DNA from 2 places in the Streptomyces sp. NPDC013187 genome. Region 2 is predicted to be linked to the other one. Evidence: riboswitches for the same ligand, from Rfam matches in the RefSeq annotation. Region 2 holds a riboswitch; the other holds the start of a gene.
What was found. Region 2 has a riboswitch for ZMP and ZTP ahead of ACFY5B_RS19295 (glycine hydroxymethyltransferase). Riboswitches for the same ligand answer to the same signal wherever they lie in the genome.
Positions count from the first base shown of each region.

Region 1: it holds a riboswitch for ZMP and ZTP, as region 2 does, so the genes downstream of both, ACFY5B_RS23545 (bifunctional 5,10-methylenetetrahydrofolate dehydrogenase/5,10-methenyltetrahydrofolate cyclohydrolase) here and ACFY5B_RS19295 (glycine hydroxymethyltransferase) in region 2, are expected to answer to the same signal.

Region 1 is NZ_JBIBAF010000010.1:378,499-382,672, forward strand. Features, by position in the region: gene ACFY5B_RS23535 (ABC transporter ATP-binding protein) at 1-745, shown strand, start outside; gene ACFY5B_RS23540 (nuclear transport factor 2 family protein) at 1,087-1,449, shown strand; ZMP/ZTP riboswitch at 1,479-1,563, shown strand; gene ACFY5B_RS23545 (bifunctional 5,10-methylenetetrahydrofolate dehydrogenase/5,10-methenyltetrahydrofolate cyclohydrolase) at 1,586-2,443, shown strand; gene ACFY5B_RS23550 (CU044_5270 family protein) at 2,444-3,484, opposite strand; gene ACFY5B_RS23555 (RNA polymerase sigma factor) at 3,477-4,037, opposite strand; partial or broken gene ACFY5B_RS23560 (cytochrome ubiquinol oxidase subunit I) at 4,086-4,174, shown strand, end outside.
Region 2 is NZ_JBIBAF010000008.1:324,593-328,766, reverse strand. Features, by position in the region: gene ACFY5B_RS19300 (hypothetical protein) at 1-514, shown strand, start outside; gene ACFY5B_RS19295 (glycine hydroxymethyltransferase) at 673-2,121, opposite strand; ZMP/ZTP riboswitch at 2,155-2,241, opposite strand; gene ACFY5B_RS19290 (glutathionylspermidine synthase family protein) at 2,362-3,543, opposite strand; gene ACFY5B_RS19285 (hypothetical protein) at 3,559-3,915, opposite strand; gene ACFY5B_RS19280 (hypothetical protein) at 4,041-4,174, shown strand, end outside.

The sequences.
Region 1 (4,174 bases), on a different contig from region 2:
CGAGCCCGCCGCCCTCGACTTCGACGACGTCCGCTTCCGCTACGCCGACGACCTGCCCCACGTCCATCACGGAGTGACCTTCACCGTGCCCGCGCAGGGCATGACGGCGTTCGTCGGCCCGTCCGGCGCCGGCAAGACCACCGTCTTCTCGCTGATCGAGCGGTTCTACGACCCCGAGTCCGGCGTCATCACCCTGGACGGACGGGACCTGAACGACTGGGAGCTGCCCCGGCTGCGTGCCGCGATCGGCTATGTGGAGCAGGACGCGCCGGTCCTGTCGGGCTCCTTGCGCGACAACCTGCTGCTGGGCAACCCCGAGGCCGACGAGGACGCCCTCGCGCGGGTGCTGAAGACGACCCGTCTCGACGGCTTGGTGGCCCGGCTGCCCGGCGGCCTCGACACGCTCGTAGGGCACCGCGGCACCAAGCTGTCCGGCGGTGAGCGCCAGCGCGTCGCCATCGCCCGCGCGCTGCTGCGCCGCCCCCGGCTGCTGCTGCTCGACGAGGCGACCTCGCAGCTGGACGCGGTGAACGAGGCGGCGCTGCGCGACACCGTCGCGGACGTGGCCCGGACGACCACGGTCCTCGTCGTGGCGCACCGGCTGTCCACGGTGACGATGGCCGACCGGATCGTGGTGATGGACGCGGGCCGGGTCCGGGCCGTCGGCACCCACCGTGAGCTCGTGACGGCCGATCCGCTCTACGCGGAGCTGGCGGCGACGCAGTTCCTGGCCGCCGCGGACTGAGCCGGGCATGCGTGAGGGCCGCCCGGTTCCGGGCGGCCCGCGGCGTGCGCCGCCGTCAGCGGACGTTCGGCTCGCTTCCGCGTCGGCCGCGTTCGCCATCGGCGCGGCGAGGCCGGTGACCCCGGCGGCGAGACCAACGGCGGCGACGACACGTCGTGTTGAGATCATGCCTGTCGCAAGGCGCACGGGTCCCGGGCGGACCCCGGCGGGCGGCATCGCTCACCCGTCAGGCCCAGTGTTCCGGTTGCGCTTGCCGAGCCCGCCGGGCGGGAGGAGGCTCGACAGGAGAGGCCTTTCGCGGCCCGCGTCCGGCGGGCCGCGGCCCTTCGAAGGAGGTCATCATGGGAACCGCGGCAGACCCAGCCTTCGACCGGGACACCTTGCGCCAAGGCGTGGAAGGGGATCCGGACATCCTGCTCTCCCTGTACGCCGACGATGCGGAGCTGCGCATCGTGGACCGCACGACCCAGCCCAGCCACCCCAAGGTCCTGCACGGCCGGGAGGAGATCGGCCGGATGCTGGAGGACGTCTACAGCCGCGACATGTCGCACAAGCTGGAGCGGTGCGTCATCCAGGGCGACGAGGCCGCCTACAGCGAGAGCTGCCAGTACGCGGACGGGGTGCGCGTCCTGTCCGAGTCCATGATCGGGCTGCGCGACGGCAAGATCGCCGAGCAGACACTGGTCCAGGCCTGGGACGAGTAGCAGGAGCGTCACCGTGCTCCGTTAGGGTGGGGCCGGGCCGTGACTGGCGCTGAGGTGGAGCACCACCGGGGAGCGGCCCCGCGGAGGTCGATGCCGTGCGCCTGGGCGAAGCAGTTCACCAGCCCAGGAGTGGATCATGTCGCAGGCACGGCTCATGGACGGCACCGCACTCGCCCGGCGCATCATCGGGGAAACCGGCGAGCGCGCGGCCGGACTCACCGAACGGACGGGCACCGCGCCCTGTCTCGCGACGGTGCTCGTCGGTGAGGACCCCGCGTCCGTCACGTACGTCCGGATGAAGCAGAACCGCTGCCGCACGGCGGGCATCACCTCGCGACACGTGGCGCTGCCCGCCGCCACGACCACCGGCGAACTCGTGGGCACGATCGAGGAGCTCTCCGCCGACCCGGGGGTGCACGGCATCCTGCTTCAGCACCCGGTGGGCGACCACATCGACGAGCGGGCCGCGTTCGAGGCGATAGCGCCCGGGAAGGACGTAGACGGCGTCACCTTCGCCTCCTTCGCGACCATGAGCTTCGGGCTGCCCGGTTTCGTGTCGTGCACGCCCGGCGGGATCATGCGGCTGCTCGACGCGTACGGCGTCGACCCGGCGGGCAAGCGGGCCGTGGTCGTGGGCCGCAGCGCGATCCTCGGCAAGCCCGTCGGCATGCTGCTGCTCGCCCGGGACGCGACGGTCACTTACTGCCACTCGCGCACGCAGGACCTGTCGGCGGCCGTGCGCGAGGCCGACATCGTGGTGGCCGCGGTGGGCCGGCCCCGCATCGTCCGCGGCCAGGACATCAAGCCCGGCGCCGTGGTGATCGACGCCGGATACAACGCCGGGAACGTCGGCGACGTCGACTTCGACTCCGCCGTGGAGCGGGCCTCCCTGATCACACCGGTGCCGGGCGGGGTCGGGCCGATGACCATCGCCACGCTGCTGGAGCAGACCGTGGAGGCCGCCGCCCGGCAACTCGGTGTCGCCGGGGTGTGATCAGCGCATCCAGGCGCTGTACGACATGACGTCGCCCTTCTCGACGCCGAACGCGGGCTCCGGTGCGGTGAGGGTGCTCTCCAGCCCGAGGACGGCGCCGGTGGCCGGGTCCATGATCAGCATGCGGCGGACACCGCCGGTGTCGTTCACGTAGGCCTGGCCGCGCCGGCCCAGCCGGTCGGTCACCCGGCCGACCGGCCGCAGTCCCTCGGCGCCGGCCAGGAGCCGGGCGAGCGCCGCGCTCTCCCGTGCGCCGAGGGTCCAGTGGTCGAGCAGCGTGGCCATGGCGTCGAGCAGCTCGGGCGTGGTCAGCGGGGTGTCGGTGTACTGAGCCTCCATCAGGTAGGCGCGCAGCCGGGCCGGGTCGCGGGGCGGGGGTGACATGGGCGGGGCGTCGCTCCAGCTCGGCGGGTAGGTCCGGTCGAGGAGGACGTGGCCGTCGTCGACGAGGTGCGATTCGCCGCCCGCGTCCGAGAGGACCGGGCGGCCCGGGTGCCTCGGGTCCGTGGCCACGACGAGTTCGGTGTGGCTGTCGTCGGCCCGCCAGCGCACGATGCGCTCTTCGGGCAGGGTGATCGGGGGCTTGTCGTCGGACATGCCCAGACTCCAGGACTGCACGTGCGTGCCTTTGCGCAGGCGGGGCGCGTCAGGGGTCTCAGCCACGGCTGCCGCCCGCTCGGCCATGCGGCGCAGGGGCACGGGCGTGGAGCCGGTCTCGACCACCAGCGGTCGGGGCGCGGCGACCGCGGGCGGGGTGCCCGGTCCGCTCAGCACGAGGGTGAGGGTCAGGGCGGCGACGACGGCGGTGGCGACCACACCCCAGGCCAGCCGGAGCCGCCGGGGTCCCGGGAGCAGCAGGTCGCGCAGGCGGCCGGAGAGCAGACCTCGGTCTCCTGGGCGAGTGGGAAGCCCGTTCCCCGGATCGCGCAGCAGTTGTTCGAGCCGGCGCTCGGCGTTGTGGTCCAGGGGGCCGTCGCCGAAGTGTGGGCCGTCGGGCGGTGCGGGGTCGGCGCCGCGCAGCAGTTCGAGTTCGTCAGCCATGGCCGTGTTCCTTCGGGGCGGTCATGCAGGAGTGCTCGGCGATCGGTGGTCCGGGACGCATGCGGTCGATCTCGGCTCTGAGGCGGCGCCGGGCCCGGTGCAGCCGCATGGACGCGGCCCGGTTGCCGCAGCCGAGGACGACGGCGACCTCGTCGATGCCGAGTTGCTCCCAGGCCGTCAGCCGCAGCACCTCCTGGTCGGCGGCGGAGAGCCGGGCGAGTGCCTCGTGCACCCAGCCGCCGGGCGTGTCGGCGTCGGGGCCCGCCGCGATGTGCCGGCCGTGGGCGGTGTCGTCGTTGCCGAGCCGGTCGACGAGACGGCGGCGGCGTCCGTGGCCGCGTACCGCGTTGGCCAGGCAGTTGCGTGCCACGCCGTACAGCCAGGGCAGCGCGGCGGCCGGGAGGTCGGCCCGGCGCCGCCAGGCGACCGTGAACACCTCCGCCACCACTTCCTCCACGTCGCCGGCCCGCCCGTCCAGCCGCCGGGCGACATAACGGGTGACCGCCCAGTAGTGCTCGCGGTAGGCAGCGGCGAAGATCTCGTCGTTGCTCATGTCCCGTTCCTGTCCGGCACCTTCTGGATCGTCACACCCGGTTTCGTGATGCTCGTCGCGTCGGTGCAGTGTGACTCCCGGGCGGGGCGCGGACACAGGCGGGGCATGAGGCACCTCAAGTGGCTGACGACCACGGA
Region 2 (4,174 bases):
GCAGCTGCTCGAGCCCACTTTCAGGGGGACGGAGCGGGTGCCGGAGGAGTGGACGGCGGGGAACTTTCCGCAGGTGAGGCTGACGGTGGTCTGGGGGCTGTCCGGGGTCGGCGGCTGGCCGAGCACGAACCGGCCGCCGGGCGGGGACGTGGCCGTCGAGCAGCAGGACCAGCTGGTGGTGGCCGAGGACGGCACACCCTGGGTGCGCTCGGATCCGGCGCCCGCCGTGGAGGACGACGACATCCGCTGGCACCGGGCGTCGCGGTCGCTCTTCGACCGGCTGGACCGGACCCGGCTGCTGGGTGACCTGGAGGGCGGGCCCGTGGCGAGCACGGCCGACGCCGCGGACCCGGACGGGCCGGTGCGGGGTGTCCGCTGGGTGGTGGCGGCAGGGGCGCTGGGGCTCGCGGCCGGTGCCGGCGGCACCCTGCTGATACGCCGCGCGGCGGCCCGGCGGGAAGCCGGACCGCCGCGGGAGGAGCCGCGTCAGGTGCTGATCGACCTGGACGACTGACGGGCCGCGGGCGTCAGCCCGGCCCTGGACCGGGTGACGGGTCGCCCGCGTCAGCCCGGGCCTGGACAGGTGACGGGTCGCCCGCCTCAGCCCGGGCCTGGACGGGTGACGGGTCGCCCTCCTCAGCCCGGGCCTGGACAGGTGACGGGTCGCGGGCGTCAGCCCAGGTCGATCTCCGGGTACAGCGGGAAACCGGCCACGAGGTCGGTGGCGCGGCGGGAGATCTCGTCGGCGATCTTCGCGTCCAGGACGTGGGCCGCCTTGGAGGGGGCGCCCGACTTGGTCGTGCCCGGCTCCGTGGTGGTGAGGACGCGGTCGATGAGGCCGGCGACCTCGTCCATCTCGGCGGTGCCCAGGCCGCGCGTGGTCAGCGCGGGCGTGCCGATACGGATGCCGGAGGTGTACCAGGCGCCGTTCGGGTCGGCGGGGATGGCGTTGCGGTTGGTGACGATGCCCGACTCCAGCAGGGCCGCCTCGGCCTGGCGGCCGGTGAGGCCGTAGGAGGAGGCGACGTCGATCAGGTTCAGGTGGTTGTCCGTGCCGCCGGTCACCAGGGTCGCGCCGCGACGCATCAGGCCCTCGGCGAGCGCGCGGGAGTTGTCGACGATGCGCTGGGCGTAGTCGCGGAAGGACTCCTGGCGGGCCTCCGCGAGAGCGACCGCCTTGGCGGCCATGACGTGCGGGAGCGGCCCGCCGAGGACCATCGGGCAGCCGCGGTCGACCTGGTCCTTCAGCGAGTCGTCGCACAGCACCATGCCGCCCCGGGGGCCGCGCAGCGACTTGTGGGTGGTGGTCGTCACGATCTGGGCGTGCGGGACCGGGTCGAAGTCGCCGGTGAGGACCTTGCCCGCGACCAGGCCGGCGAAGTGCGCCATGTCCACCATGAGCGTCGCGCCGACCTCGTCGGCGATCTCCCGCATGATCCGGAAGTTCACCAGACGGGGGTACGCGGAGTAGCCGGCGACGATGATCAGCGGCTTGAACTCGCGGGCGGAGGTGCGCAGCGCCTCGTAGTCGATGAGCCCCGTGGCGGGGTCGGTGCCGTAGGAGCGCTGGTCGAACATCTTGCCGGAGATGTTCGGGCGGAAGCCGTGGGTGAGGTGGCCGCCCGCGTCCAGGGACATGCCGAGCATGCGCTGGTTGCCGAAGGCCTGACGGAGCTCGGCCCAGTCGGCGTCCGTGAGGTCGTTGATCTGGCGGACGCCGGTCTTCTCCAGGAAGGGCACCTCGACGCGGGCGCCGAGGACGGCCCAGAAGGCGACCAGGTTGGCGTCGATGCCGGAGTGCGGCTGGACATAGGCGTGGCGGGCGCCGAAGAGCTCCTTGGCGTGCTCGGCGGCGAGGGACTCGACGGTGTCGACGTTGCGGCAGCCGGCGTAGAAGCGGCGGCCGATGGTGCCCTCGGCGTACTTGTCGCTGAACCAGTTGCCCATCGCCAGCAGCGTGGCCGGGGAGGCGTAGTTCTCCGACGCGATCAGCTTGAGCATCTCGCGCTGGTCGGCGACCTCCTGGCCGATGGCGTCCGCCACGCGGGGTTCGACGGCGCGGATCACGTCGAGGGCGGCGCGGTAGGCGGTGGAAGCGGTGGAGAGGGGCTCGGCTGACATGTGTGGACCTCCGGACGTTGCGTTCAGCGTTCACGGTACGGCCCAGGCGCACGGCTCTCTCTGCTCGGGCCGCTCCCCGATGGTTGGTCCCATCCCAGCGCGCCAGTCACGGCCCGGGGATCAGCCTACCGGGTGGGCCCGGGGGGCGTCTGCCGGGTTGGTGAGCGTTGCCGAGTGCGGGCGCGTCGTGGCTTGTCGCGCAGTTCCCCGCGCCCCTGGGTGCGTTCCCCTGAGCTCCGTTTACAAGATCACGTGCGGCAGGAAGCGGGCGTACTCGTCGGTGATCAGGCCCGACGACTCGCGGATGCCCAGGCCCGCCGACTCGTTCTCCACTACCCAGGCGCCCAGGACCACGCGGTTGCCGTCGAAGTCGGGGAGGGGGGCCAGTTGCTGGTAGCAGCAGGGCTCGTCGCGGACGGTGGGGGTGGATCCGGGGTCGTGGATCGTGACGCCCGCGCCCTCTCGGCCCAGGAGGGGCTTGGCCACCCAGCCCTCGGTGGACAGGGCGCGGGGGCCGTCCAGGTAGGCGGGGAGCAGGTTCGGGTGGTCGGGGTACAGCTCCCAGAGGATCGCCAGGAGCGCCTTGTTGCTGAGGAGCATCTTCCAGGCCGGCTCTATCCACAGGGTGGAGCCGGTGCCGCCGCCGTTGTCGAGGGTGTCCAGGACGTGGTCCGCGAAGCGGTCGGTGGTGAGCCACTCCCACGGGTAGAGCTTGAAGATGCTGCGGATGAAGCGGAGGCGGTTGTCGACGAAGCGGCCGGAGAGGCGGTCCCAGCCGATCTCCTCCATGGCGATCCAGTCGGTGGCCATGCCCGCCTGCTCGGCCGTCTCCTTGAGATAGGCGACCGTCATCATGTCCTCGCCGAGTTCGTCGGCGGAGGAGTACGCGAAGTACAGGGGGCTGCCGGGCGGGAGGAGGGCGGCCTGCTTCCGCCACGCGTCGATGAGGCGTTCGTGCAGGGAGTTCCACTGGTCCGCGCCGGGGAAGCGGTCCTCCATCCAGAACCACTGGGGGGACGCGGCCTCGACCAGCGAGGTGGGGGTGTCGGCGTTGTACTCCAGGAGCTTGGCCGGGCCGGTGCCGTTGTAGCGGAGGTCGAAGCGGCCGTAGACGGAGGGGAGTTCGGCTCGGCGCTGCCAGGCCTCGGCGACCGTGCGGGCCACCCGGGGGTCGGTGATGCCGAGGTCGGCGAAGCGGTCCTCGGTGACGATGTGGTCGGCCGCCGCCAGGCACATGCGGTGGAGGTCCTCGACGACCTCCTCCAGGGCCTCGATCTCCTCCAGCGAGAAGACGTAGTACGCGCTCTCGTCCCAGTAGGGGCGCAGGGAGTCGTCGGGGTAGCGGGTCAGGGGGTAGATCAGGCCCTGTTCCTCGACGGTCTGCTGCCAGCCGGGGCGGGGCTCCATGGTGCGGCGTTCCATCGCTGCGTCCGCCCGTCAGCCGCCGCCGCTGCCGGAGCCGGAGCAGCCGAAGCCGCCCCGGTCGACGGCTTCGTCGCGGCTGAAGGTGCCGTGATCGGCCCAGCCGCCGCTGACGTCGGCGTCGTAGTACCAGTCGGCGTCGGTGCTCTTGGTCTTGCCGGTCTTCTTGCGGCCCTTGCCGGAGGAAGAGTACGTGCCGGACGAGCAGTTCTTGTCGGCGACGATCTTGTAGCCGTTGATGTAGTCGTAGCTGTCCCGGTCCACGCAGCGGCGGTCCGGGTCGGAGCCGCAGGCGGACAGGGCCGCCGCGAGGACGCCCATGCCGCCCAGCACCACCGTGCTCGAGCGCAGCCGTCGCCGTGTTTCGGCCATGTGCGTGTCTCCCCGTGTCTCCCCGTAGTGCACTGACAGACGGTCAGCCTAGAGATCGGTGAGGACGGGCGCGCATGGCCCCCCGTGCACGACCGCTCGCCTACTGTCAATTTGTGATTTTTGGAATGGTGTGCGCCCTTGGTGCGGCGGTCTGCTTCGGTACGGCGACGGTGTTGCAGGCGATCGCCGCGCGGTCGGCGGCGGCGACCGGGCCGAGCGGGGACGTGGCGCTGCTGTGGCGGGCGCTGCGGCAGTGGCG